Regions from separate parts of the Streptomyces sp. MAR4 CNX-425 genome, predicted to be linked through region 1. Evidence: riboswitches for the same ligand, from Rfam matches in the RefSeq annotation. Region 1 holds a riboswitch; each other region holds the start of a gene.
What was found. A riboswitch is a leader RNA that binds a small molecule or an ion and turns the genes downstream of it on or off. The one in region 1 is predicted to bind cyclic di-AMP.
Positions count from the first base shown of each region.

Region 2: linked by a shared signal. The riboswitch ahead of ACHZ99_RS31470 (transglycosylase family protein) and the one ahead of ACHZ99_RS28640 (LysM peptidoglycan-binding domain-containing protein) in region 1 are both predicted to bind cyclic di-AMP.
Region 3: linked by a shared signal. The riboswitch ahead of ACHZ99_RS10885 (M23 family metallopeptidase) and the one ahead of ACHZ99_RS28640 (LysM peptidoglycan-binding domain-containing protein) in region 1 are both predicted to bind cyclic di-AMP.

Region 1 covers NZ_JBMDLF010000012.1:143,907-153,873, forward strand. Annotated here, with positions in the region: gene ACHZ99_RS28635 (FadR/GntR family transcriptional regulator) at 1-664, shown strand, start outside; gene ACHZ99_RS28640 (LysM peptidoglycan-binding domain-containing protein) at 783-1,682, opposite strand; cyclic di-AMP (ydaO/yuaA leader) riboswitch at 1,689-1,862, opposite strand; gene ACHZ99_RS28645 (hypothetical protein) at 1,966-2,616, opposite strand; gene ACHZ99_RS28650 (DUF397 domain-containing protein) at 2,947-3,195, opposite strand; gene ACHZ99_RS28655 (helix-turn-helix domain-containing protein) at 3,196-4,056, opposite strand; gene ACHZ99_RS28660 (ATP-binding protein) at 4,189-4,767, shown strand; gene ACHZ99_RS28665 (hypothetical protein) at 4,764-5,189, shown strand; gene ACHZ99_RS28670 (sugar phosphate isomerase/epimerase family protein) at 5,341-6,315, opposite strand; gene ACHZ99_RS28675 (PQQ-dependent sugar dehydrogenase) at 6,407-8,506, opposite strand; gene ACHZ99_RS28680 (LuxR C-terminal-related transcriptional regulator) at 8,964-9,602, opposite strand; gene ACHZ99_RS28685 (sensor histidine kinase) at 9,599-9,967, opposite strand, start outside.
Region 2 covers NZ_JBMDLF010000016.1:28,727-38,693, reverse strand. Annotated here, with positions in the region: gene ACHZ99_RS31485 (nucleoside triphosphate pyrophosphohydrolase) at 1-642, shown strand, start outside; gene ACHZ99_RS31480 (cytochrome P450 family protein) at 882-2,159, opposite strand; gene ACHZ99_RS31475 (transglycosylase family protein) at 2,267-3,349, shown strand; cyclic di-AMP (ydaO/yuaA leader) riboswitch at 3,511-3,722, shown strand; gene ACHZ99_RS31470 (transglycosylase family protein) at 3,799-4,404, shown strand; gene eno (phosphopyruvate hydratase) at 4,740-6,023, shown strand; gene ACHZ99_RS31460 (FtsB family cell division protein) at 6,200-6,667, shown strand; gene ACHZ99_RS31455 (DUF501 domain-containing protein) at 6,718-7,254, shown strand; gene ACHZ99_RS31450 (exopolyphosphatase) at 7,251-8,189, shown strand; partial or broken gene ACHZ99_RS31445 (ATP-binding protein) at 8,207-8,498, opposite strand; gene ACHZ99_RS31440 (GntR family transcriptional regulator) at 8,586-9,362, shown strand; partial or broken gene ACHZ99_RS31435 (YdcF family protein) at 9,504-9,967, shown strand, end outside.
Region 3 covers NZ_JBMDLF010000003.1:265,083-275,049, reverse strand. Annotated here, with positions in the region: gene ACHZ99_RS10920 (ATP-binding protein) at 1-717, shown strand, start outside; gene ACHZ99_RS10915 (roadblock/LC7 domain-containing protein) at 714-1,151, shown strand; gene ACHZ99_RS10910 (DUF742 domain-containing protein) at 1,148-1,516, shown strand; gene ACHZ99_RS10905 (GTP-binding protein) at 1,497-2,114, shown strand; gene ACHZ99_RS10900 (cytochrome P450) at 2,111-3,550, shown strand; gene ACHZ99_RS10895 (cytochrome P450 family protein) at 3,547-4,791, shown strand; gene ACHZ99_RS10890 (PP2C family protein-serine/threonine phosphatase) at 5,207-6,535, shown strand; cyclic di-AMP (ydaO/yuaA leader) riboswitch at 6,759-6,934, shown strand; gene ACHZ99_RS10885 (M23 family metallopeptidase) at 6,946-8,076, shown strand; gene ACHZ99_RS10880 (VOC family protein) at 8,383-8,748, opposite strand; gene ACHZ99_RS10875 (hypothetical protein) at 8,833-9,621, opposite strand.

The DNA of each region.
Region 1 (9,967 bases):
GCAGGCCGAGCTGGGCGTCAGCCTCACCGCGCTGCGCGAGTCGCTGAAGGTGCTGGCCGCCAAGGGCATGGTGGACGCCCGGCAGAAGCGCGGCACGTTCGTCCGGCCGCGCTCCGACTGGAACCTCCTCGACGCCGACGTGCTGCGCTGGCGCTTCGAGACCGCCGGGCGGGAGCAGGGCGACGGTGCCGCCGCGCGGGCCGCCTCGCCGCTGCTGCGGGACCTGGACGAGGTGCGCGGCATCGTCGAGCCGGCGGCCGTGCGGCTGGCGGCGGTGCGGCGCACCGCCGCGGACCTGGCGGCGCTGGACGCGGCGCTCGCGGCGATGGCCGAGGCGCGGGACGGGGCCGCCGCCTCCGCCGCGGCCGTCGCGGCGGACCTGGCGTTCCACCGCGCGCTGCTGGCCGCCTCGCACAACGAGCTGCTGGAGCGCATGGACCTGGTCATCGCCACCGGCCTGGCCGCCCGCGACCGGCTGGTGCACGGCCCCGGGCACCATCCCGGGGACCCGGTGCCGAGCCACCGCGCGGTGCTCGACGCGGTACGGGCCGAGGACCCGGACGCCGCCGAGACGGCGATGCGCGGGCTGCTCGCGCAGGCGGCGCACGACCTCGCCGAGCTGACCGCGGCGCCGGAGCAGGAGCCGGGCCCGGCGGCGGGCTGACGGGCGGCCGGCGCGGGGCGGTTCCGCGGTCCCGTACCCACGCGTGCGCCCCGCCGCGCGGACGCATCCGCGCGACGGGGCGGCTTCGGCACTCCGGCGGGCCGTCCGGCCCGGGGGGTCAGTACCAGTTGTTGGCCTGCCAGAACTCCCAGGCGCCGCACGGGCTGCCGTAGCGGTCGTTCATGTAGTCCAGGCCCCACTCCAGCTGGGTGACCGGGTTGGTCTGCCAGTCGTCGCCGTGCGAGGCCATCTTCGAGCCCGGCAGGGCCTGCATCAGGCCGTAGGCGCCGGAGCTGGGGTTCGTCGCGGTGTGGTCCCAGCCGCTCTCCCGCTCCACGATGTTGCTGAAGCAGGTGAACTGGTCGGCGGGCACGATCTCCCGGGCCGCGGCCTGGATGCCGGACTCGGTGGTCGGCACGCTCGCCTGCGACGCCTCGGTGGCGCCGCCGGAGCCGCCCGAACTCCCGGCGGAGGACGAGCCGTTCGGGTCGATCGACCGGTCGACCTCGCCGCCCTCGGTGTCGACGCGCAGCTCGGTGCCGACCGTCAGCGCGGCCGGGTTGTCGCCGATCGCCTTCTCGTTGTCGACGTAGACGCGCTGCCAGCCGCCGGGCACGTCGTACTTCGCGGCGATCTTGGACAGCGTGTCGTTCGCGCCGACGGTGTGCGTGACGTACCGCTGCTTCTTCTCGGTCTCGGCGGCGGTCCGGTCGGCCTCGGTCGGCTTGTCGGCGGCCTGCTTCTTCCCGTCGAGGTCGAGTTCCTGGCCCGGGAGGATCAGGTGCGGGTTGTCGCCGACCGCCGCCTTGTTGGCCTCGTAGAGCCGCTGCCAGTCGGCCCCGAATCCGTTGTCCTCGGCGATCTCCGAGAGGGTGTCGCCCTTCTCGACCGTGTAGGCGTGCGCGGCGGTCGCCGCGACTCCGCCGGCGACGGGCAGGGCTATGCCCACGCCCGCGGCGGCGGCATAGCGGCGGCTGGAGCGCGACTTGGGCGCGCGCCGGGTGCCGGTTCCGGCCATGGTGGCTCGCTCTTTCTCCGACGCCTGCGAAGTGAGCTGTCGGGTTCGGGCTGGAGTTGCCCGGCCGCGTCGTGCGATGCGGCTTCACCCCGAGTCGGGGAGTCCGGTGCGGTTGCCACCGTGTCTCCGGCCGACGGAGAAGTGGTTCCCCCGCTCCTGCCCGAACGGCTGTGGGGACGACGGTTCCGGGCTCCGACGGGCAGGATTCGGCGTACCGGAGCGCGGTGCTCGCGTCTGCGAACGTCTCGGACACTAGGAGATCGAACGGCAGATCACAAGAGGATCACGAGGATCCACGCCTACTCTGACGCTCCGTGGCTACGCGCGCACGCGTGGGACGGATGGGGCGCCTGTGACGTTCGACACCGCCGCCGCGGCGCAGCGCCTCCAGCAGCGGCGGCCCCGCCGGTACGACGAGACCGCGCACCCCGCGCTGCGCGGCCCCGGCCAGCGCGGCCCGCCAGGCATCCGGCCCGGCCGGCGCCGCCGCCGGGGTCCAGCGCCCGCCGTCCGGCTCCTCGTACCCCGGCCCCGCGGGCGCCAGCCGGCGGAAGGCGGGCACCGAGGGGGCGACGGCGACGAGTTCCGCGCACCGCCGGGAGTCGGCCGCCAGTGCCAGCCGGCGCTCGCTCAGCAGCACCACGGTGGCCAGCGCCCGGGCCAGCCACGCGGCCTGCGGCACGCTGTCGGGCAGGGCGACGACGAGCCTCGCCCGGTCGGTGGCGCCGGCCAGGGCGGCGGCGAGCGCCAGGACGTCGTGCGCCGGGTCCGGACCGCCGTCCAGCCACAGCGCGTCCGCGCCGGCGGAGTCGTACGCCGCGCACTCCGCCAGCCAGGAGGCGGGCTCCTCGGGCATTCTGGGCAGCAGCACCCCGACCCGGACCGCCCGTCCGGCGCCGGCAGCGCCGCTGGACGGGGGTGGTGACACGCTCATCGCAGGCCTCCCCGAGTGGCTGATGAGGGCCATCGGGGGCATACCGTACGCCCTTGCGTCGCGGAAGGCAGCGTTTCGTGCACCCACGGTTCATGATTTCTGGAATTCCATCGCGCGCCCGCGCCCGCGCGCGTGGACGGCAGGGCACGCGTGGAGGGAGGGGACGCCCCCCGGGCGTCCCCTCCCTCTCTGTGCTCCCGGCCGGTGGCCCCCGTCAACGGGCGCGGGCCACACCCCCGTTCGCCGGGTCGGGCTCGCCGTCCGTCGCGACCGGCGAGTGGACCGGGTGGCGCCGCCGCCGCGGGTGCGCGGCAGGTGCGCCGGGGTGGGTCATTCCGGGCTCCGGGAGAGCAGGAAGTCGGCGTCGCCGGCCTTGGCGCCCTCGATGAAGGCGTCCATCTCGCCCGGGGTGTAGATCAGGGCGGGGCCGTCCGGGTCGGCGGAGTGCCGTACCGCTATCCGGCCGTCGCGCAGCCTCATGGCCTCGACGCAGTTGCCGCCGTTGCCGCCGCTCCACGGCTTGCGCCAGCCTTCGGCGCCGAGGTCCGCGGCGGGCATGCCGTTGTAGATGCGTTTCATTCACAGCTCCTTGCGGAAGTCCCGGAGGATCTCCTTCGTGCGTTTCGCCGTCGCCGCCTGGGCCGCCATGTGGTCCAGGGCGGCGAGGTGTGAGGCCACCTCCTGCCGGCCGTCGAGGTAGACGGCGCCGGTGAGGTACTCGGTGTAGATCATGTCCGGCAGCTCCGGAACGGCGAACCGGAAGAGGACGAAGGGGCTGTACGTGCCCGGGTGGTGCCCGGTGCGGAACTCGGCCATCTGCAACGTGACGTTGGGCAGCGCGGCGACGTCGAGGAGCCGGTCGACCTGCGCGCGCATGACCGCGCCGTCGCCCACCGGGCGGCGCAGCACCGTCTCGTCCACGATCGCCCAGAACCGCGGCGCGTTCTCGCGGGTGAGCAGCTCCTGGCGCTCCATGCGCAGCGCGACGTGCCGCTCGATCTCCGCGGGCCCCACCCGGCCCAGGGAGCCGATCTTCAGCACGTGCCGCGCGTAGTCCTCGGTCTGCATCAGGCCGGGCACGAAGTGCGGCTCGTACGACCTGATGAGCGACGCCGCGCCCTCCAGGCTCACGTACATGCTGAACCAGTCGGGGAGGATGTCGTGGAAGCGCTGCCACCAGCCGGGCTCGTTGGCCTCCTCGGTGAGCGCGACGAAGGCGTCGACCTCTTCCTGGCCGATGCCGTACGTCTGCAGCAGCAGCTGCACGTAGGGGACCTTGAGCGTGACCTCGGCGGTCTCCATCCGGCGGACCGTGGCCGGCGCGACGCGCAGGACCCGGGCCGCTTCCTCCCGCTTCAGCCCGGCGTGCTCGCGCAGCTCCTGCAGTCGTTTGCCGAGAACGACCTGCCCCACGGTCGGCGCGGACCGCGGTTCGCTCACGCCATACCTCCCTGTCCGAATGCCTCAAGCAGTGTGCCACGAGCAGAGCTTTCTGCACACAGTGCAGGGGCAACTCTGAAAAATTCAGAGTGGGGGTTGCCAAGTGGCCGCGGCGGGACCATAGTTTGGGACGTGAGCCAGTCCACACAGCTGCATCGTTCGGGGGTCGTGACACAGGACCCCGGCGTGCCGGGGGCCCGTTCGGGGGCGGATGCGGCGCGGAGCAGGTTCGAGGTGCCCGGTCGGGCGGAGGCCGTTGCGGTCGCCCGCCGGCTGGCCCGCGAACAGCTGCTCCGCTGGGGGGTGGAGGACGAGGTGGGCGACAGCGCCACCCTCGTCCTCTCGGAGCTGGTGACCAACGCACTGCTGCATACGGGGAGTCGGCGCATAGGGTGCGAGCTGCGCTGCAGCGCCGACAGCCTGCGGCTGGCCGTCACCGACCAGGGTGCCGAGCCGGGAAGCCTGCGGGTGCAGCGGTCGTGCGCGGACGAGCAGGGTCGGGGGCTCCTGCTCGTCACCGCGGTGAGCAGCAGCTGGGGGGCGTACGACGCCCGTCCCGGCCCGGGCCTGGTGGTCTGGGCGCAGCTGCGGCGCGAGGTGCCGGCGGCCGGGGGGGCCGCCGCACCGAGCACCCGGACGGCCGGTGCGCCGGAGACATCGGGGGCCGACGCGGTGGCCGGCCGGGCGGTCGTCGAACGGGCGGCCGGATGAGGCGCACCGGGCCCGGCGGCCGGCTCCGGCTGGCCGTACCGGGCGCGGGCGCCGCCGCGCTCGGCTGCGACGCCGTGGGCGTGCCGGAGCGCCTCGGATACGACGTGACGGCCCGGCTGCCCCGCGTCGGCTGCGTCTTCGCCTACGGCGGCCGGTGGTGGTGGATCGTGCCGGGCGGCTCCGACCTCGGCCTGTTCTGGCCGCCGGCCGTCGACTACGCCCCGGGGGCCGCGGTCTCCCTCGCGGCGGCGGGTCCGGGCGGGGCGGCCGCCGTGCCCCGGCTGGTGCACCGCCCGGCCGACGGGGTTCCGTACACCCCGCCGATCCCGCTGTACCTGCTGCTCTGCCGGCGCACCGGGACCGAGCCCGCCTGGTCCTGCGATGTCGCCGGCGCGGCCGGCGGACGCAGCGACGCCGCCTGACCACCCGCGGCGGACCGGCCGCCGGGCACCTCCTCGACTCGGTTGCGGGGGAGGTGCCCACGGCCGGTCCGCCGAGGGCCGCGCACGCCCGGTGCCCCGGCCGCCGCGGGGGCGGGCCGGGGCACCGGAGCGCGCGCTGTTGCGGACCCGTTCAGCAGTCCCGGCCGCGCAGGGCCGCCATCGCGTCGTAGCTCGCCTCGGCCGCCCAGATGGAGCCCTGCGGCTCCTGCGGGCCGCGGTCCTGCTCCCAGAGGTACAGCGGCAGCCCGGGCGCCCGCAGCCCGCTGAAGAACCGGCGGAAGTCCAGCTCACCCCGGCCGAAGACGACGTCGCGGTACTGGTTCGTCAGCTCCGGGTCCCGCACGCCGTCCTTGACGTGGAAGGCGATGTAGCGCCCCGGGGCGGCGTTGACGTAGTCCAGCGGGTCGAACTCGCCGAGCTCGTCGCGGAAGCGCAGCGAGGCGCCGAACGCCCAGAGGATGTCCAGCTCCAGGAAGACGTACCGGGGGTCGGTGCTGTCGAGGAACAGGTCGTGGCGGCGCACGCCGGGCCGGTCGGCGACCGGGCCGAACTCGTTGGTGTGGTTGTGCTGGTAGATCTTCAGCCCGTGGCGGCGGGCCGCCTCCCCGGACTCGTTGAAGCGGTCGGCGCCGGCCTGGATCTCCGCCGCCGTGCGGCCGGGGAAGTCGCTGGCGGTGCCGACGTAGTCCATGCCGAGCGCGACGGCGTTCTCGAACTCCCGCTCGCGGGTGTCCGCGTTGAGCAGCGCGTTGAGCCCGACGTGGGCGCCGCCGGCCCGCAGGCCGAGGTCGTCGAGGAGCGTACGCAGCTTCGGGACGGTCATGTCCGGCTCCGCCGGCGAGCTGTAGCCGGCGAACTCGATGTGCTTGTAGCCGATCGCGGCCAGCTCCGTCAGCACCGGGGTGAAGCCGCGCTGCTGGATCTGGTCGCGGACGCTGTAGAGCTGGAGGCCGATGCGGCCCCGGGGGATCAGGCCGCCGCGGCCGTGCCCGTGGGCGGCGGCGGGGGCGGCGAGGGCCCCGGCGCCCGCGGCGACGGCGGCGCCGGCCGCCGTGCCGGCGGCGGCCCGGAGGAATCCACGGCGGTGCAGGCTGGGCTTGCTCATGCGGTGTCTCTCCTGCGTAGTCGGTGTGGACGTGGCGGGAACCGCGGGGTGGCGTACGCGCGCGCACGCCACCCCGCGCCGTGCCGGAGGCTCAGCCGGCGGCCTTCATGACGGCCCGGTCGCTGCCGACAAGGCCGCCCGGGTCGGTGTACTCGGCGACGAACACGCCGGTGATGTCGCCCTCGGAGGGGTCGTGGCCCGAGATGGGCTCGGTCTGGACGGTGCCGGTGCAGCCCGTGGTGGTGCTCTGCGGGTGGCCGTGCGTGTCGTGGCCGACGATGTAGTGCACCTGGACCCTGGCGCAGTCCACCTCGGCCTCGTCGGCCACGGTGACCTCGAACTCCACCGCGTCGCCGAAGTGGAACTCCTGGCCGTCGGCCGGCTTGACCAGCGTCACCTCGGGCGCCTGGTCGCCGACGGTGACGTCGACGTCCCGGTACGCGGAGCGGCCCTTGCGGTCGGTGACCTTCAGGGACGCCTTGAAGGTGCCGTCCTCCTCGTACGTGTGCGAGGTGTTCATCTCGGTGGAGTCGGTCCTGCCGTCGCCGTCGAAGTCCCAGGCGTAGCGCACCCGGTCCCCGTCGGGGTCGGCGGTGCCGTCGGCGGAGAACTCGACCGTCAGCGGCGCGAGGCCCTTGACCGGCGAGGCGGCCAGCTCCACCCGCGGCGCGTGGTTGCCGGTGCGGCCGATGTAGTCGATGCGGGAGAGCTGCGCGTCCGGGTTCTCCGAGAAGTAGCCGTCGCCGTACTCCAGGACGTACAGGGCGCCGTCCGGGCCGAACTCCATGTCCATGGGGTTGTCGACGGGAGGCTCGGCGACCCCCTGGGCGACCGGGTTGACCGCTTCCACGGCGCCGGAGCGGTCGAGCCGGAACTCCCTGATGTAGTCGCGGGACCACTCGGCGAACAGCGGCGTCCCGTCGTAGTACCGGGGCCAGGCCACGTCGCGGTTGAACAGCGTGGTCAGCCAGTCGTGGTCGTACGCCGGGCCTGCCATCGGGGCGATGCCGCCGGTGCCCAGGCCCGGGAACTCGGCGGACTGGCCGTAGGAGTACCAGACCTCCGGCTGCTCCACCGGCGGCAGCTCGGTGCGGCCGGTGTTGTGCGGCGAGGTGTTCACCGGCTCGGCGCAGTCGAAGGCCGCGCCGGACTCGCCGGTGGCGAAGTCGTGGTCGTGGTACGGCAGTTCCGCGGTGGCGCAGTACGGCCAGCCGTAGTTCCCGGGCTCGTCGAGGACCAGCCACTTGCCGTGGCCGGCCGGGCCGCGGGTGTCGCTGGCCTGGCGGGCGTCGGGGGAGTAGTCGGCGACGTACACGTCGTCGGTGTGCGGGTCGATCTCCATCCGGTACGGGTTGCGCAGGCCCATGGCGTAGATCTCCGGCCGCGCGTCCGCTGCGCCGCGCTCGAAGAGGTTGCCCCGGGGTATCCCGTACGAGCCGTCGCCGCGGACCTTGATGCGCAGCACCTTGCCGCGCAGGTCGTCGGTGTTGGCGGAGGTCCGCTGGGCGTCGAACGCCGGGTTGCGGCCGTCCCGTTCGTCGATCGGCGTGTAGCCGTCGGACTCGAACGGGTTGGTGTCGTCACCGGTGGTCAGGTAGAGGTTGCCCTGGGAGTCGAAGTCGATGTCGCCGCCGACGTGACAGCAGATGCCCCGGTCGACCGGGACCTGGAGGATCTTCTGCTCGCTGTCGAGGTCGAGGGTGTCGCCCCGGAGCTTGTAGCGGGACAGCTGGAGGTGGCCCTTGTAGCGGTCCCAGTCCGCCTGCGTGCCCTCGAAGGGCGCGTCGCCCTCGTTGACGGGGGTGTCGGGGTCGTCGACCGGGGTGTCCAGCGGCGGCGAGTAGTAGAGGTAGACCCACTTGTTGTGGCGGAAGCCGGGGTCGACGGCGACGTTCTGCAGCCCCTCCTCGTCGTGCTGGTACACGTCGAGCTCGGCGGCGAGCTTGTTCACGCCGGTGTCCGGGTCGTTGAGCCACACCTGGCCGGCGCGGGTGACGTGCAGGACCCGCTCGTCGGGCAGGACGGCGAGGTCGAGCGGCTCGCCGGGGCGGTCGTTGAGCGTGATCTTCTCGAAGGCGGAGTCCGGCGGCGGCCGGTCCCCGCCGTCCGGCGGCGCCGCGGTCGCGCCGGGCGCGACCAGCAGCGCGGCACCGACCGCGCCGGCGGCGAACAGGGCCAGTCTTCGTAGCATTTCCCCTCCCAGGGGCTTGGACGACAAGGCGGCTGGACACGCTCCTGGGTGGTCGGCCCGTTCGCGCCGTCCTTGATCGGCCCACGCGCTGTGGCTCGTTGCGCGGCTTCACGTCCCCCCGCCGCGCACACTCCCGACATGTGACGGCGACCGGTTGGAGATTAGACCTCTTTCGACGCAACGCCAATGCCTACGACCAGAATTGGCGCGACTTTGTCTTTGGAAAGAGCAAACTAGGGTGTACCGGGGGACGGCCGGCCGACCCGCCCACGCCGGGCCCGCTGGGCGGCGGCGCGCCGCGGAGTTCAGGGCCAGCCCTGAGGCGGGGCGGTGCGCGCCCGGCTACGGTGGTGATCACCGGCTCCGCTCCGCGACGGGCGCGTGGGTTGCACGGGGGACAACGGGGCGCGCGCGGGGGGATCGACGCGGAGCGGCTGCCGGTACCGGGGGGCGCGGGTCAGCCGCGCAGGTGCGCGAGCACGGCCAGCACCCGCCGGTGCCCCGAGACGTCCGACTCCAGGCCCAGCTTGGCGAAGATGTTCCGCACGTGCGTCTCGACGGTCTTCCCGCCGACCACCAGGTCGCGCGCGATGGCCTCGTTCGACCGCCCCTCCGCCATCAGCGCCAGCACGTCCCGCTCCCGCGCCGTCAGCCCGGCCAGCGGCTCCGCCGCCCGCCGCGACCGCATCAGGTCCGTCACCACCCGCGGGTCCACGACGCTCTCCCCGGCGGCCACCCGGGCGAGCGCGCCGGCCAGCTCGCCCGCGTCCGCCACCCGCTCCTTGAGCAGGTAGCCGAAGCCGCGCGGATCCTCGCTGAGGGCGCGGACGACGGTGCCGGTCTCGACGTACTGGGAGAGCAGCAGCACGCCCGTGCCCGGGTACCCCGCGCGGATGGCGGCCGCGGCGCGCAGCCCCTCGTCGGTGTGCGTCGGCGGCATGCGGATGTCGAGCAGGACGGCGTCCGGGCGGTGCCGCTCGACCAGGGCGGGCAGCGGGCCGGCGTCGCCGCACTGCGCGGGGACCTCGACGCCCGCGTCGCCCAGCAGCCGGACGATGCCCTCCCGCAGCAGGGCGGAGTCCTCCGCCACGATCACTCGCACGGCAGCTCCGCCACCACCCGCGTGCCCCCGCCCGGCGGGCTGTGCACCGTGAGCACCCCGCCCACCGCCGCGACCCGGTCGGCCAGCCCGCGCAGCCCGCCGCCGCGGTGGTCGTGCCGGGCCCCGCCCACGCCGTCGTCCACGGCCTCGACGACCAGCCGGCCGTCGCGGTGGCGGGCGCTGACGCTGACGGCCCGGGCGCGGGCGTGCTTGGCGGAGTTCGCCAGCGCCTCGGTGACCGTGAAGTACGCGGTGGCCTCGACGTGCGGCGCGAACCGCCGGTCCTCCGCGGCCACCACCACCGGCAGCTCCGCCCGCCCGGCCAGCTCCCGCAACGCGGACGCCAGCCCCTCGCGGGT
Region 2 (9,967 bases), on a different contig from region 1:
GGGCAGACGGGCGAGGGGCTGGTGAAGTACGGCCTGGAGGAGGCGTACGAGCTGGTCGAGGCGATCGAGTCGGGGGACGCGGAGGCGGTCCGCGAGGAGCTGGGAGACGTGCTCTTGCAGGTCGTCTTCCACGCGCGGATCGCCGAGGAGGACCCCGACGCGCCGTTCTCGGTGGACGACGTGGCGGGCACCCTCGTGGAGAAGCTGGTCCGCCGCCACCCGCACGTCTTCGGCGACGCGGTGGCCGAGACCCCGGCGGACGTCAAGGCGCACTGGCTGCGCGAGAAGGCCGTGGAGAAGAGGCGCACGTCGGTGACGGACGGCGTCCCGCCGGCCCAGCCCGCGCTGTCGCTGGTGGCGAAGCTGGCGGGCCGCGCCCGCACGGCGGGCCTGGCCGTGCCGGACCCGCCCGCGGACGGCTTCGGCACCGAACTGCTCGCCCTGGCGCTACGGGCCGAGGCCGCCGGCGTCGACCCGGAGACGGCGCTGCGGGCGGCGGCGCGTACGTACCGGGAGGCGATCCGCGCCGCGGAGGCGGAAGCGGCGGAGCCGACGACGGAGCCGACGACGGAGCCGAGGACGGAGCCGGGTGGCGACGGCGGGGACCACGGAGAGGACGGCGAGGGCGCGGAGGGCCGCTGAACCTCGGGCCGCGGCGTGCCCCCCCGGGGGCCCCGTGCCCCCGGGCCCCCCGGTGCCTCCCGTGCTCCCCGGTGCCTCCCGGGCTCCCCGGGGTCTCCCGGGCTCCCCGGGGCCTCCCGGGCCCCGCGGCGGCCTCCCGGCTCCGCCCTTCCCGGCTCGGTCGTTCCCCGCTCCCGGTCCCGGCCTCCCGCCCCCTCCCCGGCGGCTCCCGCCCCCGGCGGCCCGCGCCCGCCGCCCGGTCACCGCGGCGTGAACTCCACCGGCAGCGTCCGCAGCCCCCGCATGATCAGCCCGCCGCGCCAGCGCAGCTCGCCGGCGTCCTCGCCCAGCCGCAGGTCCGGCAGCCGGGTCAGCAGCGCCGCCAGCGCCGTCTGCCCCTCCAGCCGGGCCAGCGGGGCGCCGAGGCAGTAGTGGATGCCGTGCCCGTAGCCCAGGTGCGGGTTGTCCCGGCGGGCGAGGTCGAGGGTGGCGGGGGCGTCGAACCGGGCCGGGTCGCGGTCCGCCGCGGCGAGGACGACGAGGACGGGGTCGCCCTCCGCGACGGCCACGCCGCCGATCTCCAGCGCCTCGGTCGCGTACCGCCACGTGGCCATCTCCACCGGCCCGTCGAACCGCAGCAGCTCCTCCACGCCGGTCTCCAGCAGCCCGCGGTCGCCGCGGGTGAGGGCGTCCTGCAACGCGGCCCGCTGCGCGGGGTGGCGCAGCAGCGCGTGGGTGCCGTTCCCGATGAGGTTGATGGTGGTCTCGAAGCCCGCGAAGAGCAGCACGAAACACATCGCCACCACCTCCTCCTCGGTGAGCTGCTCGCCGTGGTCGGAGGCGCGGATCAGCGCGGAGACCAGGTCGTCGCCGTCGCCGCGCCGCTTGCGGTGGATCAGCTGCGCGAGATAGGCGCGGATCTTCTTCACCGCGCGGGCGACGCCGCCGCGCGGCCCCCGGCCGTGCCGGATCATCATGCCCGCCCAGTCGCGAAGGTCGTCCTGGTCCTCGCGGGGGATGCCGAGCAGGTCGCAGATGGCGTAGATCGGCAGCGGGAAGGCGAACTCGTGGATGAGGTCGGCGCTGCCGCGGCCGGCGAACCCGTCGATCAGGCCGTCCGTCAGCTCCTGGACCCGCGGCGCGAACGCCGCCACGCGCCGCGGCGTGAACGCCTTCGACACCAGCCGGCGCAGCCGGGTGTGGTCGGGCGGGTCGATGTTCAGCAGGTGCGTCATGAGACCCGCGCTGCGCTCGCCCGGAATGCCCGTCTTGCTCTTCGCCGCCGCGTCGTCCGCGTGGTGTACCGGGTTCTTCGACAGCCGCGGGTCCGCGAGCGCCCGGCGGGCGTCGGCGTAGCGGGTCACGAGCCACGCCTCGACGCCGCTGGGGAGCGTCGTCCGGCGCACGGGGGCGTGCGCGCGCAGCCGGTCGTACGCGGGGTAGGGGTCGGCGGCGAACTCCCAGCCGAACAGCTCGGGGACGGGCGCGGTGGTCACGCCCCGACCGTACCGGGGGCCGACCCGGCACGCTTCGGCCATCCTCTGTGATCTGGGCGTGACTATCAGGCGATCAACTTGTGATCGGGGGTACTTCGGTATTAAGTTCGGCCACTGGCTCGAACACACAGGGAACGAAAGGCACTCGCATGCGCTCGGGTAACGGACGCCACCGACGTCCCCGCCAGGCCCCCGCGTTCGTCGTCGCCGCCGGCGCGACCGGGGCGGGCATCGCCCTGCCGCTGCTGGGCGCGAGCGGCGCGAGTGCCGCCGACGCCGGCACGTGGGACCGGGTCGCCGAGTGCGAGAGCGGCGGGCTGTGGAGCGCCGACGAGGGCAACGGGTACTACGGCGGCCTGCAGTTGACCATGGACATGTGGCAGGAGTACGGCGGCGAGGAGTTCGCCTCGCAGCCCGACTTCGCCAGCCGGGCGCAGCAGATCACCGTCGCCGAGCGCATCCTCGACGGCATGGGCGCCGACCGGGCGTGGCCGGAGTGCGCCGCCGACGCCGGGCTGGCGGCCGACGAGGCGGAGCCGGAGGTCGACCCCGGCGCCCACCTTCCGCTGCCGCCCACCACCCCGCCCACGCTTGCCCCCGACCCCGGGGCCACGGACGGCGAGGACGGCACGGACGGCGCCCAGCGCGAGGGCGACGACCGGAACACGGACCGCGGGGACGACGGCGACCGCGGGGAGCCCTCCGGCGGCGGCAAGCACCGCGGCTCCCAGGACCCCGGCGAGGCCGCCACGGACTCCGGCGACCGGGCCGGCCGGGACTCCGAGGGCGGCGACGGCGCCGAGGCCACGGAGGGCACCGGCCGCCACCGCGCCCCGGACGCCTCCGCGACGCCCACCCCGACCCCGTCCGACGCCCTGCCGTCCCCCGACGGCTCCGACGGCTCCGCTGTCCCCGAGGCGCCGCGCGAGGCCGTGGAGACCCCCGGCGCCTCCCAGGGGCCCGGCGCGACCGAGCTGCCCGACCCGGGCCGCGAGTGGATCGCCGAGATCCCCGGCGACCCGGCGGAGCGCGACGGTGACGGCGGGTCCGGCGAATCCGGCGCGGGCGACGGCAGTTATACCGTCCGACCGGGTGACACCCTTTCCGAGATCGCCACGGAGCATTCGCTGGAGGGCGGATGGTCCGAGTTGTATGACGGAAACAAGAACTCGCTCGGCGCCGACCCCGACAACATCAAGCCTGGTCAGGAACTCGAATTGGGTGGAAACTGACCCGGCCCCCGGCTAAGTGCACACGGATTAGTCATATTTGACGTAATCGGCTGACCGGGCTAGCTGACGGGCGGAAAACCAGGCACGGAACTTTCCGAGGTCTTTGAATCGCACACGCCTATGTGCTTACCGTCACATTGCTCGCCACCGCGAGCCCCGGTGATCGCCTCACGCCGAATCCTGTCGGCGTTCACCCGGGCCATCCGTGCATGAAGCACCGCTGACAGGAGCGGGGGACCCACGGTAGGCGCCGATCCGGTCCAACGAGAAGGCGGACCGGACGGCTTGGGGTCAAGCCGCACGCTCGACGTACGGCCGGGCACTCACAGCCCGCACCCGACAGCTCACCTCGCAGGCGTCGGTGAGAAAAGAGCATCATGCTTCTTCCTGCCGGAACGGGTAAGCACCGCCGCCCCGCCGCCGAGGCCCGCCTGGGCACGCACTCCCGCATGGCCGTTCTCATGGGCGCCACCGGAACCGCCATCGGGCTGCCCGTACTGGGCGCCCACAACGCCGCCGCCGCCCCGATCGATACGTGGGAACGGGTGGCCGCCTGCGAGTCCGGAGGAAATTGGGCGACGAATACCGGGAACGGCTATTTCGGCGGCGTCCAGTTCTCCCAGTCCAGCTGGGAGGCGGCCGGGGGCGGCGGCTACGCCCCGCGCGCCGACCTGGCGACGAAGGAGCAGCAAATCGCGGTGGCCGAGCGGCTGCTGGCCATGCAGGGCCCGGGCGCGTGGCCCAACTGCGGCCCCCGCGCCGGCCTGACCGCCGGCGGCCCGCCGGCCGGGCAGCTCGCTCCGGCCGCGCCCCAGGAGCAGGCCGCGGAGCAGCCGCAGCAGCAGGCCCAGGAGCAGGCTCAGGAGCAGACCCAGCCGGAGTCCCGCACCGTCTTCCGGGGCTTCTACTACGAGGTCCGCGAGGGCGACACCCTCGACGACATCGCCCGCCGGCACGGCGCGGACAGCTGGCAGCAGCTCTACGAGGAGAACAAGTCGGTCGTCGGCGCGGACCCCGACCTGATCCGCCCGGGTCAGAAGCTGAAGGTGAGGTAGGGCCCGCGCCCCGCGCGGGCGGGCCGCCGCCCCGGAGCACGTGCCGGACGGCCCGCCCGCGCGGTACGGCGCGGCCGTCCCGGCCCGTCCGGTGCGCGGGCCGGGACGACCACGCCGTACGCCACCGCCCGCCGCCGAACGCCGCGCGCCGCGCGTCGCCGCCCGCCCGTGCCGCCCGCCGCCCGCCCGCCGCCCGTACGCCGTCCGTCCGGCGGCCGGCGCCGGCTCCGTACCGTCTCGTACCGCGGAATGCGGCCGGGTGCGGGCCGGGCCCGTCACCCCGGGCGGCTAGGCTCAGGGCGGAACCCGTAGCGAATCGCTCCGAAGGAGACACCGTGCCGTCGATCGACGTCGTCGTAGCCCGCGAGATTCTCGACTCCCGCGGCAACCCCACGGTCGAGGTCGAGGTCGGCCTCGACGACGGCAGCACCGGCCGTGCTGCCGTCCCGTCCGGCGCCTCCACCGGCGCCTTCGAGGCCGTGGAGCTGAGGGACGGGGACAAGGACCGCTACGGCGGCAAGGGCGTGGAGAAGGCCGTGCTCGCGGTCATCGAGCAGATCGGCCCCGAGCTCGTCGGGTACGACGCGACCGAGCAGCGCCTCATCGACCAGGCGATGTTCGACCTGGACGCCACCCCCGACAAGTCCTCCCTCGGCGCGAACGCCATCCTCGGCGTCTCACTCGCCGTCGCGCACGCCGCCTCCGAAGCCTCCGACCTGCCGCTCTTCCGCTACCTCGGCGGCCCCAACGCGCACGTGCTGCCCGTGCCGATGATGAACATCCTCAACGGCGGCAGCCACGCCGACTCCAACGTCGACATCCAGGAGTTCATGATCGCGCCGATCGGCGCCGAGTCGTTCTCCGAGGCCGTACGCTGCGGCGCCGAGGTCTACCACCAGCTCAAGGCCGTCCTCAAGGAGCGCGGCCTGTCCACCGGCCTCGGCGACGAGGGCGGCTTCGCGCCGAACCTCGACTCCAACCGGGCCGCGCTGGACCTGATCATCGAGGCGATCCAGAAGGCCGGCTACACCGCCGGCCAGGACGTCGCCCTCGCGCTCGACGTCGCCGCCTCCGAGTTCTACAAGGACGGCACGTACGTCTTCGAGGGCAAGGAGCGCTCCGCCGCCGAGATGACGGAGTACTACGAGCAGCTCGTCGCGGACTACCCGCTGGTCTCCCTGGAGGACCCGCTGTTCGAGGACGACTGGGCCGGCTGGACGGCGCTGACCGAGCGCCTCGGCGGCAAGGTCCAGATCGTCGGCGACGACCTCTTCGTCACCAACCCCGAGCGGCTCCAGCGCGGCATCGACGAGGGCGCGGCGAACGGGCTGCTGGTCAAGGTCAACCAGATCGGCTCGCTGACCGAGACCCTGGACGCCGTCGAGCTGGCCCAGCGCAACGGCTTCAAGTGCATGATGTCCCACCGCTCCGGCGAGACCGAGGACGTCACCATCGCCGACCTGGTCGTCGCCGTCAACTGCGGCCAGATCAAGTCCGGCGCCCCGGCCCGCTCCGAGCGGGTGGCGAAGTACAACCAGCTGCTGCGCATCGAGGAGATCCTCGACGACGCCGCCGAGTACGCGGGCCGCAGCGCCTTCCCCCGCTACAAGAACGGCTGAGCCGCCGCCCGGCGACCGCCGGGCCGCCGGCCGGCCCGTACCCGTATCCGTACGACATCGGCGTCGGACCCGCCCGGCCCCGGCCGCACCGCGTAGGGTGCGACCGGGGCCGCCGACCGGCCGCCGCAGGCCGCTCGGGGCGCGCCCGGGATCCCGGGGAGGAGGACGCGACGCACATGGCCAGGGAGCGCTTCTCCACCACCACCCGCCTCAAGCTGCTCGGCGAGCAGGCCGTCAGCCGGGTCTCCGAGCGCGTCTACCGGACCCGCCCGGCCCGGCGCAGCCGGCTGACGGGGCGCGCCGCGGTGCTCGCGCTCGTCGTCTGCTCCCTGGTGGTGGCGCTCGCGTACCCGCTCCGCCAGTACATCGCCCAGCGGGCCGAGGTCGCCGAGCTGGAGCGGGAGAAGGCGCAGGCCGAGAAGCGCGTCGAGGAGCTGCGGGACGAGAAGGCACGCTGGCGGGACCCCGAGTACGTACGCCGGCAGGCCCGCGAGCACCTGCACTACGTCCTGCCCGGCGAGACCGGCTACCTCATGCGCGACGGCTCCGGCTCCGCCCGCTCCGGCGAGGCGGGATCGGCGGCGGACCGGCCGTGGTACGACAACCTGTGGGACGGCCTGGACGCCGCGGACGGCCGCCGCTGAGGCGCGTGCGCCGTACGCGAACCCGCCCGCCGCCGTCCGAACGAGGAGAGATGGACAAGCCCCCGCCCCCCACCGAGCACACCCCCGCCACCGCCGCGGACACCGCCGCCGCGGCCGCCCAGCTGGGCCGCGCCCCCCGCGGCCTGCGCGCCGTGGCGCACCGCTGCCCCTGCGGCAACCCCGACGTCGTGGAGACCGCCCCCCGGCTGCCGGACGGCACCCCCTTCCCGACGCTGTACTACCTGACGTGCCCCCGCGCGAACTCCGCGATCGGCACCCTGGAGGCGGACGGCGTGATGAAGGAGATGACCGCCCGGCTCGCGGCCGACCCGGAGCTGGCGGCCGCGTACCGCGCGGCCCACGAGGACTACGTCGCCCGCCGCGACGCCATCGCCGAGCTGACCGGCTTCCCCAGCGCGGGCGGCATGCCGGACCGGGTGAAGTGCCTGCACGTACTCGTCGCGCACGCGCTGGCGGCGGGGCCGGGGGTGAACCCGCTGGGCGACGAGGCGCTGGCGATGCTGCCGGAGTGGTGGGCGAAGGGCCCGTGCGTGACACGGGAGACATCCGGGGAGGACGAGGCATGACCCGAGTAGCAGCCGTCGACTGCGGTACGAACTCCATCCGCCTGCTCGTCGCGGACGCGGACCCCGCGGCCGGCGAGCTGACCGACCTGGACCGCCGGATGGAGATCGTCCGGCTGGGTCAGGGCGTGGACCGCACGGGCCGGCTGGCGCCCGAGGCGCTGGAGCGCACCTTCGCCGCCTGCCGCCGGTACGCGGAGATCATCGAGCGGCTGGGCGCGGTCCGCACCCGCTTCGTCGCCACGTCCGCCTCCCGCGACGCGGAGAACCGCGCGGACTTCGTACGCGGCGTGGAGGACATCCTCGGCGTCCGGCCCGAGGTCATCACCGGCGACGAGGAGGCCGAGCTGTCCTTCACCGGCGCGACGGGGGAGCTGGCGGGCCGCGTACCCGGCCCGTACCTGGTCGTCGACATCGGCGGCGGCTCGACGGAGTTCGTCGCCGGCACCGACCGCGTCGCGGCGGCCCGCTCCGTGGACATCGGCTGCGTCCGCCTCACCGAACGCCACCACTTCGCCGACCCCCCGACACCGCAGCAGATCGCGGCCGCCGACGCCGACATCGCCGCCGCCCTCGACACCGCGGAGGCCGCGGTCCCCCTCCGCGAGACCGCCACCCTCGTCGGCCTCGCCGGCTCCGTCACCACCGTCGCGGCGATCGCCCTGAACCTGCCCGCGTACGACTCGGCGGCCCTGCACCACGCCCGCATCCCGGTCGAACAGGTCCGCGAGGTGACGAAGCACCTGCTCACCGCCGACCACGCGGAACGCGCCGCGATCCCGGTGATGCACCCGGGCCGGGTCGACGTGATCGGCGCGGGCGCGCTGGTGCTGCTGGCGGTGATGGAGCGCACGGGCGCCCGCGAGGTCGTGGTCAGCGAACACGACATCCTCGACGGAATCGCCTGGCGGCTAGCCTCAGCCGACCAAGACCACTGACCGACGGCGCCCCGGGCTCATACGGACGGTCCGCTCGGGGCGGCGAGCGCGGTGGCGTTGACCTTGAACTCCGCCCAAACCACCTTGCCGGGACCGGTGCGGCCGGCGACGCCCCAGTCGTCGGCGAGGGCCGCGACGACGAGCAGGCCGCGCCCGTGGTCGTCGTCGCGGGTGGGTGCGCACACCCGGGGCGTGCTGTCGCCGGCGTCGTGCACCTCGATGCGTACGACGGACCCGTACGAGGAAGTCCCGGCCGCGCGGCCCGTACCGCAGGGCATTGGTCGCGAGCTCGGAGACGCACAGCCGGATTGGCGGGCGGGTTGACGGTAGTCAAGTCAGTGACGGCAATATGTGTGCACAGAAAACGAAACGATCACTCCCCGGGGAGGTGGCACGGTGGCGGGTCGGCAGGATCGGGCCGAATACGTGCGCATCGCACGCGAGCTGCGCGCACGGATCATGGCCGGCGACCACGCGCCCGGCTCGCGGTTGCCCACCCTGCCCGAGCTGGCGGCCACCCACGGTGTGTCGGAGACCACCATCCGGCAGGCGCTTGCGATGCTGCGCGGTGAGGGCCTGATCGAGACGCGGGCGCGCGCCGGCACGCGCGTGCGGGCCCGTCCCCCGGTGCACCGGTTGCAGGCCGACCGGTACCGGAACAAGCGAGGCTCCGGGCCGGCGACGCCCTACACACGTGACCAGGGGATCGGATGGTCCGAGTACCGGCTCGACAAGCGCTTCGAGCTGACCGAGGCCGACGACGAACTCGCCGAGCTGTTCGGGGGCGCGGTCGGCGAGCAGCTTCTCGCGCGGCACTTCGTGTTCCACGACAACGACGTACCTACGCAGATGAGCACCAGCTACCTGCGTTGGTCAGACGTGGCGGACACGCCCGTCGCCGATCCGATCAACGAGCCGTGGCCGGGCGGCACGCGAGCACAACTGGCAAGCATCGGCGTTCACGTGGCGAAGGTGACCGAGTCCCTGACGGGCGGGATGCCTTCCCCGGGCGAGGCCGAGACGCTGCGCCTCGGTGCCAGCGTGCCCGTCCTGCGGATCGTTCGCCGGCACATCGCGACCGGCGGGCGGGTGGTCGAGGTGGCGCGCCCGATCGTGCGACGAGCCGACACCACGGTCGTCGAGTACGAGGTCGACCTTGACGACGGCGTCTGAGGCGCGGGGACGCCCACGCGGCAGCCGAGCGCGGCCATCCCGGGCGTGCGACCGGCGGCTGTCCCCGGCGCCGGGCTGCTCGGGAGCGTCCGCTGACGCAGACGCCCGCCCCGGCTCGGTGAAAGCGGAGGAGGAAGGCGCGTGATCTCGGCGCAGGCGTGGGCCGATGCTCAGCGGCTCTGGGACTTTCAGCGGATGGGGCACGAACCGCGCGCCTGCTCCGTGGCGATCGGACTCGGCAGCCATGACCTCGGAGTCGCGGACACCACCGCCGACCTCTACCACCGCGGCATGGTGCCGCTGATCGTCTTCACCGGCGCGACCAGCCGCACCACCCGCGACCGCATGCCGCGTGGAGAGGCGGAGCACTACCGCGCGCGGGCGGTGGAGCTGGGGGTGCCGGACGGGGCGATCCTCGTCGAGCCGCGGGCCCGGAACACGGGGGAGAACATCCGCTTCTCCCGCGCGCTGCTCGCGGAGCGGCGCGTCTCCGTGTCGTCCGTCCTGCTGGTCAGCAAGCCGTACGAGGAGCGGCGCGCCTACGCGACCGCGCGCAAGTTGTGGCCCGAAGCCGAGTGGGTCAGCGCGTCCACGACGATGACCCT
Region 3 (9,967 bases), on a different contig from region 1:
TCGGGCACCGCCACCGACCTGTCCACGCTCACCGGCACCCGGCTCGGCCTGCCCGTCGTCGGGCACCTGGCGCAGAAGCACGGGCTCACCGTCTCGTTCCGGCCCTCCGCCATCGGGGGCACGGGCGTGGTGCTGATGATCCCGCAGGAGCTGATCTCGCGCGCCCGGCCGGGTGATCCGGTACGGCGGCCGGGCCTGCCGATGCCCACGGAGGACACCGGCAGCACGCCGCTGCCGGTCCCGCGGCAGCGCGACGTCGCGGCCGGCGAGGACGCGGACCGGCGGGCGGACCTGCCGGCCGACGACGCCGGGCACGACCCGTTCGCGCTGGCCGCGCTGCCGCGGCGGCGGCGCGGGCGCACCCTGGCGGGGGCGCACCCGGGCGGCGTGCCGGAGGCGGGCGCGGGTACGGGCGACGGCGGCGGCGGCGACGACGGCGCGGGTGAGGGCGCGGGCGACGGGGACACCGGTTCGTACCGCAAGCTCGAACCCGCGGGCTCCGCCGCCCGGTTCGGCGCCTTCCGGCGCGCGGTGACCGGGCGGGAGCGGGACGCCGCCGACGCGGCCCCGCGCGACGACACGGCCACGTCCGGCGACGCCGCCACGTCCGACGACACGGCCACGCGCGACGACGCCGCCACGTCCGGCGACGCCCCCGACTCCTCCGCCGCACCCCCCGCACGCAACGCCGCTTCACCTTCGGAGGACAACCGATGACCGAATCCCCCGCCGAGGCCACCGGACTGACCTGGCTGCTGGAGGGGTTGCTGAAGCGCACGCCCGGCGCCCGGCACGCCCTGGTCCTCTCCCGCGACGGGCTCAAGCTCTGCCACACCCCCGAGCTGTCGGAGGACAGCGCCGACCAGCTCGCCGCCATCTCGGCCGGCATCCAGAGCCTGTCGCACGGCGCCTCCGTCGAGTTCGGCGACGGCAGCGGCGGCGTACGGCAGTCGATGACCGAGTTCTACGGCGGCATCCTCTTCATCGCCGAGGCCGGCTCCGGCAGCCACGTCGCCGTCATCGCCGCGGAGACCGCAGACCCCGGGCTCGTCGGGCACAACATGCTGGAGCTCGTCGAGCAGCTCGGCGACCACCTCAGCGCGCCGCCCCGCGGGCCCGTGCCCGCGGCCGAGGGGGTCGCGGCGGAATGACCCGCGCCGGCCGGGACGACGATCCGGACCGGCTGTACACCCTGACAGGGGGGCGCAGCCGGCCCGCCAGCGACGAGTTCGACCTCGTCACCCTGGTGGTCGCCGAGTGCGAGCCGAGGCCGGGCATGCAGTCCGAGCATGCGGCCATCCTGCGCATCTGCCGGACCCCGACCGCGGTCGTCGAGCTGTCCGCCGACCTCGGCCTGCCCGTCGGCATCACCAAGATCCTGCTGTCCGACCTGCTGGCCGCCGAGCGGATCACCGCGCGCCATCCGCGGTACGCGCCCCCGCGCATCCCCGGCGGCGTGCGGTTCGCCGATCCCGAGACTCTGGAGAAGGTGCTCGTTGGACTCCGCGACCTCTGACGCGCGCGCCCCGCTGGCCCGTACGGCGGACAACGGGCTGAAGATCGTCATCGTCGGCGGCTTCGGCGTCGGCAAGACCACCATGGTCCGCTCCGTCAGCGACATCCGGCCGCTGAACACCGAGGAGACGATGACCCTCGCCGGCCGCGGCATCGACGACCGCAGCGCCGTGCCCGGCAAGACGGCCACGACCGTCGCGTTCGACTTCGGGCGCATCAGCCTCGACGAGCGCACCGTGCTCTACCTCTTCGGGGCCCCGGGCCAGGAGCGGTTCTGGTTCCTGTGGGACCGGCTGTTCTCCGGGTCGCTCGGCGCCATCGTGCTCGTCGACCACCGCCGGCTCGCCGACTCGTGGTACTCCATCGACCGGCTGGAGCACCACGGCACGCCGTTCATCGTCGCCCGCAACGACTTCGGCGGGCCGCCGTACACCCGCGCCGAGGTGCGCGAGGCGCTCGACCTCGACCCGCACGTCCCGCTGGTCGACTGCGACGCGCGGTCCCGCGAGTCCAGCAAGGGCGTCCTCATCGCCCTGGTCGAGCACCTGCAACGCCTCGCCGCCGCCACCGTCCCCACCCCACCGGAGACCGCGACATGACCCCGACCCCCGAGGACCAGGCCGCACGCGAGGGGAGCGACGCCCCGGGGACACCGGCCGGGGCGTCCCCGGCCGGGCGCGGTGCCGCACCGGACACCCCGGCCGAGGCCGGCGCACCCGGCGCCGCGCCGGCCGGGCCCCCCGCCGCGTGCCCGGCGCACGCCGGCTCCGTACCCCTCAGCGGCGACCGCTTCCACACCGACCCGCGCGACCTCTACCGCGAGATGCGCCGCGACCACGGCCCCGTCGTCCCCGTCGAGCTGCCCGGCGACATCCCCGCCTGGCTCGTCATCGGCTACCGCGAACTGCACCAGGTCACCTCCGACCCCGACCTGTTCACCCGGGACCGCGGGCTGTGGAACCAGTGGGAGAAGATCCCGCCCGACTGGCCGCTGCTGCCGATGGTCGGCCAGGTCATGCCGTCCATCCACTTCACCGCCTCCGCCGCCGACCACCGCCGGCACGCCGTCATGGTCGGCGCCGCGCTGGAGGGCGTCGACCCCTTCGACCTGCGCCGGCACTGCGAGCAGCTCGCGGACCGGCTCATCGACTCGTTCTGCTCCCGCGGCAGCGCCGAACTCGTCGGCGACTACGCCGTGCCGCTGCCCGTCCTCGTCCTCGCCCGGCTCATCGGCTTCCCCGACGCCGAGGGGCGGCAGCTCGCGCAGGTGCTCAACGAGCTGGCGGACGGCGGGCCCGGGGCGCTCAAGGCGTACGAGACCTTCGTCGGGCACATGACCCGGCTGGTCGCCGCGAAGCGGCTCGCGCCCGGCCAGGACGTCGCCTCGCGCATGCTGGCCGACCCCATGCACTTCACCGACGAGGAGGTCATGCTCGACCTCAAGGACACCACCGCCGCCGGCTTCCTGCCCACCGCCGACTGGATCGGCAACTCCATCCGCCTCATGCTCACCGACGACCGCTTCGCCGCCGCCCTCGGCGGCGGGCGGCACAGCGTCGGCCAGGCCATGAACGAGGTGCTGTGGGAGGACACCCCGACGCAGATCCTCGTCGGCCGCTGGGCCGCGCGCGACACCCAGCTCGGCGGATGCCCCGTCGGCGCCGGCGACCTGCTGCTCCTCGGCCTCGCCGCCGCCAACGACGACCCGCAGATCCAGCAGGCCCTCGTCGGCACGGGCGGGGGCCACGGCGGCGGGTACGGGGGCGGGTACGGAGGCAGCGGCGCGGGGGCGCAGGCCGGCAACAGCGCCCACTTCGCCTTCGGCTACGGCGACTTCCGGTGCCCCTTCCCGGCCCAGGAGATCGCTGAGATCATCGCCCGTACGGGCCTTGAGGTGCTCCTCGACCGGCTGCCCGACCTGGACCTGTCCGTACCGGCCCGGACGCTGGTGCGGCGGCCGTCCCCGTTCCTGCGCGGGATGACCGCCCTGCCGGTCACCTTCACCCCCGTACGCGCCGCAGGAGGCCACCCGTGAACTGCCCGCACGCCGCCGGCGCCGACACGGCCCCGCTGGCCATCGACCCCCTCGTACGCGACCTCGCGGGCGAGACCGCGCGGCTGTCCGCCGCCGCCCCGCTCACCCGCATCGAGCTGCTCGGCGTGCCCGCGTGGACCGTCACGCGGCACGCGGAGGCGCGGCAACTGCTCACCGACGCCCGGCTGGTCAAGGACATCGGCGCCTGGCGGCTGTGGCAGACCGGCGCGGTCACCGCCGAGTGGCCGCTGATCGGGATGGTCGACCCGGGCCGGTCGATGTTCACCGTCGACGGCGCCGAGCACCGGCGGCTGCGTACCAAGACGGCCCAGGCCATCACGCCGCGGCGGCTCGACGCGCTGCGGCCGGTGGTCGAGCGGGTGACGGCGGAGCTGCTCGACGCGCTGGAGTCGGCGGCGGCCGCGGGCGACGGCGTGGTGGACCTCAAGGAGGTCTTCGCGCAGCCGCTGCCGATGCGGGTGGTGTGCGCGCTGATGGGCGTCGCCGAATCGGAGATACCGCGGCAGATGCGGCTGTGGAAGGCGTTCTTCTCCATGCTCACCCCGCAGGACGAGCGGCTCGCGGTGATGGCGGAGCTGGACCGCGTGTTCACGGACATGGTGCGGCAGAAGGCCGCCGAGCCCGTCGACGACCTGACGAGCGCGCTGATCCTCGCCGACGAGGGCGGCGAGCCGCTGACCGAGGAGGAGGTCGTCGGCAACCTGAAGTCGATGATCGCGGCCGGGCATGAGACCACGATCTCGCTCCTCCTCACCACCGTGCGCGGGCTGCTGACGCACCCCGGGCAGCTCGACCTGGTCCGCGAGGGCACGGTGACGTGGGAAACGGCGATCGAGGAGGCGCTGCGCTACGACCCGCCGGTGACCCACCTGCTGATGCGGTTCGCGACGGACGACATCGAGATCGCCGGCACGGTGATCGAGAAGGGCGAGGGAGTCGTCATCTCGTACCGCGCGATCGGGCGGGACGCCGGGCACCACGGGACGGACGCGGATGCCTTCGACGTGACGCGGCCGACGCCGATCCGGCACATGACGTTCGGGCACGGCCCGCACATCTGCCCGGGCGCGGCGCTGTCGCGGCTGGAGGCGGGGGTGGCGCTGCCGGCGCTCTTCGCGCGGTTCCCGGGGCTGCGGGCGGCGGTGCCGGTGGAGGAGATCCGGAACCTGCCGGTGCTGACCCAGAACGACCTGGCGTCCTTCCCGGTCCGTCTCGCCTGACGGCGGCGGGGCGGCGGGCGGGGCGGGGCGGCGGGCGCGGCCCCGGCGGGGCGTGCCCGGGGCGGCGGCATCCCGGCCCGCGCCCTGAGCCGACCCGCCCGTCGGGCGGGAGGCGCTGCCCGCGGATGCCGGGTGCGCCCGCCGCTGCCGGGTGCGCCCGCGCGTGCGGCGCGTACGGCGTCTGCCGCGCGTGCTGCGCCTGCACGCCCACGGGCCCACGGCCCCGGTAGCCGACCCCTGCCCGCTGCCCACCGCCCGCCGCCCACCTCCCGCCGCCCGCCTCCCGCCTCCCCGGGTCCCGCCGTCACCCGCCCGGCCTCGTGCGGTCGCCCCGCCGCCCGGCACCCGGGAGTCTGGGAACGACGGCGAGGCCCGCATGCCGGCCGTGCAGGAGGGACAGCGCTGGAGAGGGCAGGTGCCGCCGGTGCGGGATGATGCGGGAGAGCAGGGCGGCAGCGCGCGGGGCCCGGGGAGGGGCGGCCGGCCGGACCGCCGCGGCGGTCCTCGTACGGCCCGGAACCGGTGGTCCGGGCCGTACAAGGACGGCCGCGGCTACCGGGTCGGCAGCAGCGCCCCGGCGCGCGACACCCGGCCGCGGATCGACGAGGTGACCGGCACCGCCGAGCGGCGCGTCGGGCCGGTGCTGCGCTGGCTGCCGGCCGGGCTCATCGTCGCCGCCGCGGTGTTCTACGGGTTCACGCCGGAGGGTTTGCGGGCGTCACCGGTCTTCGAGAGCATCCCGATGGTCGCCGCCGTGCTGCTCACCCTGCGCGGCACCGTGACGGTCGCGGTCACCGCGCTGTTCGTGTTCGTCATGCTGGAGGTCCTCAACGGCACCGTCACGCACTCCGGGTCGGTCATCCAGATGGTGTCGCAGCTCGTGCTCAGCGTCGTGGCGATCGGCATGAACGTGCTCATCCAGCGCAACTACCGCCGGTTCACCTCCGCCCGCCACGTTGCCGTCGCCGCGCAGCGCGCGCTGCTGCCGAACCCGCCGGACGGCTTCGGCGGCCTGCGGATCGCCGCCCGCTACCAGGCTGCCGACGTCGACGCCCGGATCGGCGGCGACCTCTACGCCGTCCAGGAGGGCCCGTACGGCGTGCGCTGCATCGTCGGGGACGTACGCGGCAAGGGGCTGGAGGCGGTGGAGTCCGTCGCCGTGGTCGTCGGCTGCTTCCGGGAGGCGGCCGAGCAGGAGGCGCGGCTCGACGGGGTCGCGCGGCGGCTGGAGCGGGCGCTTCAGCGTGAGGAGACGGGGCGCAGCGGGGTGGACCGGGTGGAGGGGTTCACGACGGCGGTGCTGGCGGAGGCGGACCGCGACGGCGGCGCGCTGCGGCTGCTCAACCGCGGCCACCCGGCGCCCCTGCTGCTGGGCTCGGACGGCGCGGCGCGGCTGCTCCAGCCGCGGGAGCACGCGCTGCCGCTCGGCATGGGCGACCTGGGCACGTGGCCGGACGAGCTGCTGGAGGTGGCGTTCCCGCCGGGCGCGTCGCTCCTGCTGTACACGGACGGCGTGACGGAGGCCCGGGACGCCGCCGGTGTCTTCTACGACCCGCTGGCGCGGATGGACGGCCGCGTCTTCGACGGTCCGCACGCGCTGCTGGACACGCTCCTGGACGACGTGACCCGCTACACCGGCGGGCGCGTCGCGGACGACATGGCGCTGTTCGCCCTCTCCCGCTCCCGCTCGGGCACCTCCTTCCGCCGGCTTCCGGCCGCCCCTCCCGATGCACACGCTCCGTAATGAAACAGCGCCACTCCGCATAACAACTGATGCACGATCAGCTAACGACCGGACCTCTCCCCGCGTAGCCGTCGCGTCAACTTGTCCGATTCCGCTGGTACATGCCCGTATCGTCCGCGGCAAAGCACAACTGAATAACGGGAACGACTTGGAATCGAACGCCGACGTCCGCTAGCGTGCGGTAACGCAGCGCGGTCGTCACTGCCGCCGCAAGAGGCGGCTCCGTGCGCCGTCGCCGAATCCCGCACGTGGAACAACTGCAGCAACGGAAACACCGAGGGAACCGGGGAACCACCACCTTGGGGTGAATCGGGCCAACCTCCCACAGGGGGCGACCCGTAGGAGACCTTCCTGCTCCGAACCCGTCAGCTAACCCGGTAGGCGAGAAGGAAGGAAAGGAGTACGCCTTCGTGGCGTCCTACAGGCCTGGGCCTGGCTACGGCCATGGCTATGACGATTACGGCTACGACGGCTATGCGTCGGGCGGCACCGCCCCCGACGGATATGCGCCCCCGGGCTACGCCGCCGAAGAGCCGGTCGACGAAGTCTTTCCCGAGGACGACCTTCCCTCCCGCGGCCGCCGGCGTCTCGCCAAGCAGCGCGGCGGCAGCATGGCGCGCAGCGGCGCCGTCCTGGGCGTGGGCGTCTTCGCCGCCGTCGGCGCGGGCAGCGTGGCCACGGCGCAGGAGAAGCCGCCGGTCGCGATATCCATGCCCGACCAGGTCGACGCCGTCGCGAACGAGATAAGCGCGCAACTGCCGGACGCCGAGAGCCTGCCGGGCGTCGGCGAACTGATGCCCACCGAGGAAGAGCCCGCCACCGACGACGCCGTCGTCACCACGGCGCCGCTCACCCAGGTGAGCTACGCCGCCACCTCCGGCTCGGACACCGCCACCCCGGCCGCCGACTCCGGCGAGGCCCTGCGGGCCCGCATCCTGGAGCAGGCCGACCAGCAGCAGGCCCAGGCCGACGCCTCGGCCCGCGCGGCGGCGGAGGCCGAGGCCGCCCAGCAGGCGGCCGAGGAGGCCGCCGAGGCGAAGGCGGCGGAGGAGGAGCGGCAGCGTCGCCTGGAGGAGGAGCGCCGCCGCAAGGCCGAGGAGGAGGCCCGCCGCAAGGCGGAGGCCGAGCGCCTCGCGAAGCTCGCCGCCAGCTACGTCTCCCCGCTCGACAGCTACACCCTCACCTCGACCTTCGGCGAGTCCGGCGACATGTGGGCCGCGGGCCACACCGGGCAGGACTTCGCCGCCTCCACCGGCACCCCGGTCAAGGCCGTGCACGGCGGCACCATCACCGAGGCCGGCTGGGCCGGCTCGTACGGCTACCGCATCGTCCTCACGCTCGAAGACGGCACCGAGATCTGGTACTGCCATCTGTCCTCCATCATCCAGTCCTCCGGCGAGGTGACGACCGCCGACGTCATCGGGCGCGTAGGCGCCACCGGCAACGTCACCGGCCCGCACCTGCACCTCGAAGTACGACCCGGCGGCGGGGACGCGATAGACCCGCTGGCCTGGCTGCGCAACAACGGCGCCCCGGTCTGACGCCGGCGGGACCCCCGGCCGCCACCGGCCGGGACGGAACCCCCCGCCGCCCGACGGACCGCAAGCCCCCATAAGCCCACCTCCCACGTCTCCGGCGTGCCCGTACGCACCTTCCCCCGTGGCGTCCGGGCGCGCGCGCCGAGACCGCCGGCGGCCCTGGTGGCCGACCCCCCGACACCAGGGCCGTCGGCCTTTTCCACCCCGCGAGGACCGCACTCCCGCCCCCGGGGAGGCGGATCCCTCCCCGGGCCCGCTCCGTGCCCGGAGAGGAAGACCGGCCCACTCCCGGGAGAGGCGGGGGCGGGATTACTCCCCGGGCCCGCAGAGGCAGAACGGATGCCCCGCCGGATCCGCGAACACCGGGCAGCTGCCCCCTTCCTCGGAGAGCCGCGTGGCGCCGAGCCGCAGCGCCAGCTCGCCGGCGGCGGCGGAGTCGTCGACGCCGAAGCAGAGGTGCATCTGCTGGGGGTACGCGCGGTCGAGGTCGGGCCAGAGCGGCGGGCGGTAGCCCGGCACCTCCTCGAACGCCAGCCGTGGAAAGCTGTCCTCGTCCTTGGCGATCACCATCCAGTCCTCGCGGATGATCCGCATACCGAGCAGCCGGGTGTAGAAGTCGGCGAGCTCGCGGGCGTCCGCGCAGTCGAGCACGATGTTGCGGATATAGGCGTCCATGCGGTCACGGTGCCACGGCCGACCGACACCCGGAGCCCGGGAGACCGCAGGACGCGGACAACCGGGGGAGCGACCCCCGCCCGTTCAAGCGGCCGCGGTGATGTCCCCGGCGGCGGAAGGCTCGGGAACCATCCCCACCCCCACGTTCTCCCCGTCGGCGATCTCGCCGAGGACGGCCTGGATGGTGTGCAGCATCCGCTGGGGCCGCTTGAAGACGTCGACGGCGGTGAACCGCAGTATGCGCCGCACGTCGGGGCAGCTCCCGAGGTCGTTGAAGCGCTCGATGTCGGCCAGGGGCGCCGCCCGGCCGCCGTGGAAGCCGTACCCCTCGATCTCCACGACCAGCCCCGCCGCCGGGAAGAAGAAGTCCACCCGTATCCGCCGCCCGCCCGGCGCGGTGAACGGCGCTTGAGTGAGCGGCCGCAGCCCGGCGTCGTACATCCGCAGCCGCGCGATCGTCTCCGCGGGCGACCCGGAGCGGGGATCGACCAGCGCCAGCCGCTCCCGCGCCTGAACCACCCCCCGCCGCTGCCCGGTGCCGGCGAGGGCCTCGGAGACCGCGTGCAGATCGGTCACCTGCTCCCGCCACCGCCGCGGCTCCCCCTCCCCGAACACCAACGGCCGCCGCGTCAGCGCCGATTCCACCGCCACCATCGCCGCGTCCCGCTCGGCGGTGAGCAGCAGGTCGACCAGGGTCCGGTGAACGGTCGTCACCCGCAGCCCGGCGACGCTCGTGATCTCGCCCTCACCCACCGGGGTCCGGTGCAGCACAGCCCCCTCAGGCGCCCGCCCGCGCCCCCGCACGTGGGTGAACTCGGGCCGCACGGCCGGCAGCTCGATCCCGAACAGATAGGCGGCCGCACTGTGGCTCACGACCAACTCCGCCCGCCCCGCCTGCGCCAACCGCAACCGCAGCCGCAGATCATCCCCCCGCCCGGGCTCCACCCACACCCCGGCCCGCACCTTCCGCCACCCCGCGCCCCGCAACCTCCGCCGCAACGCCTCAGCCGGCCACCCCGCCGCCACCGCCTCGGCACACACCAACACGCCACCGTTCCGCGCCGCCAACTCACCCAGCGGCCTCCGTTCCCCCGTCATGCCCCCACCCTCTCGCGGATCCCCCACCTCCGCTTCCCCCTGTGGATAACTCTCACCCCCACGAGCTACCCACCAGGTCAGCCCGCGCTCAGAGGACTCCTCGCCGGGCCTTGCTATCCCA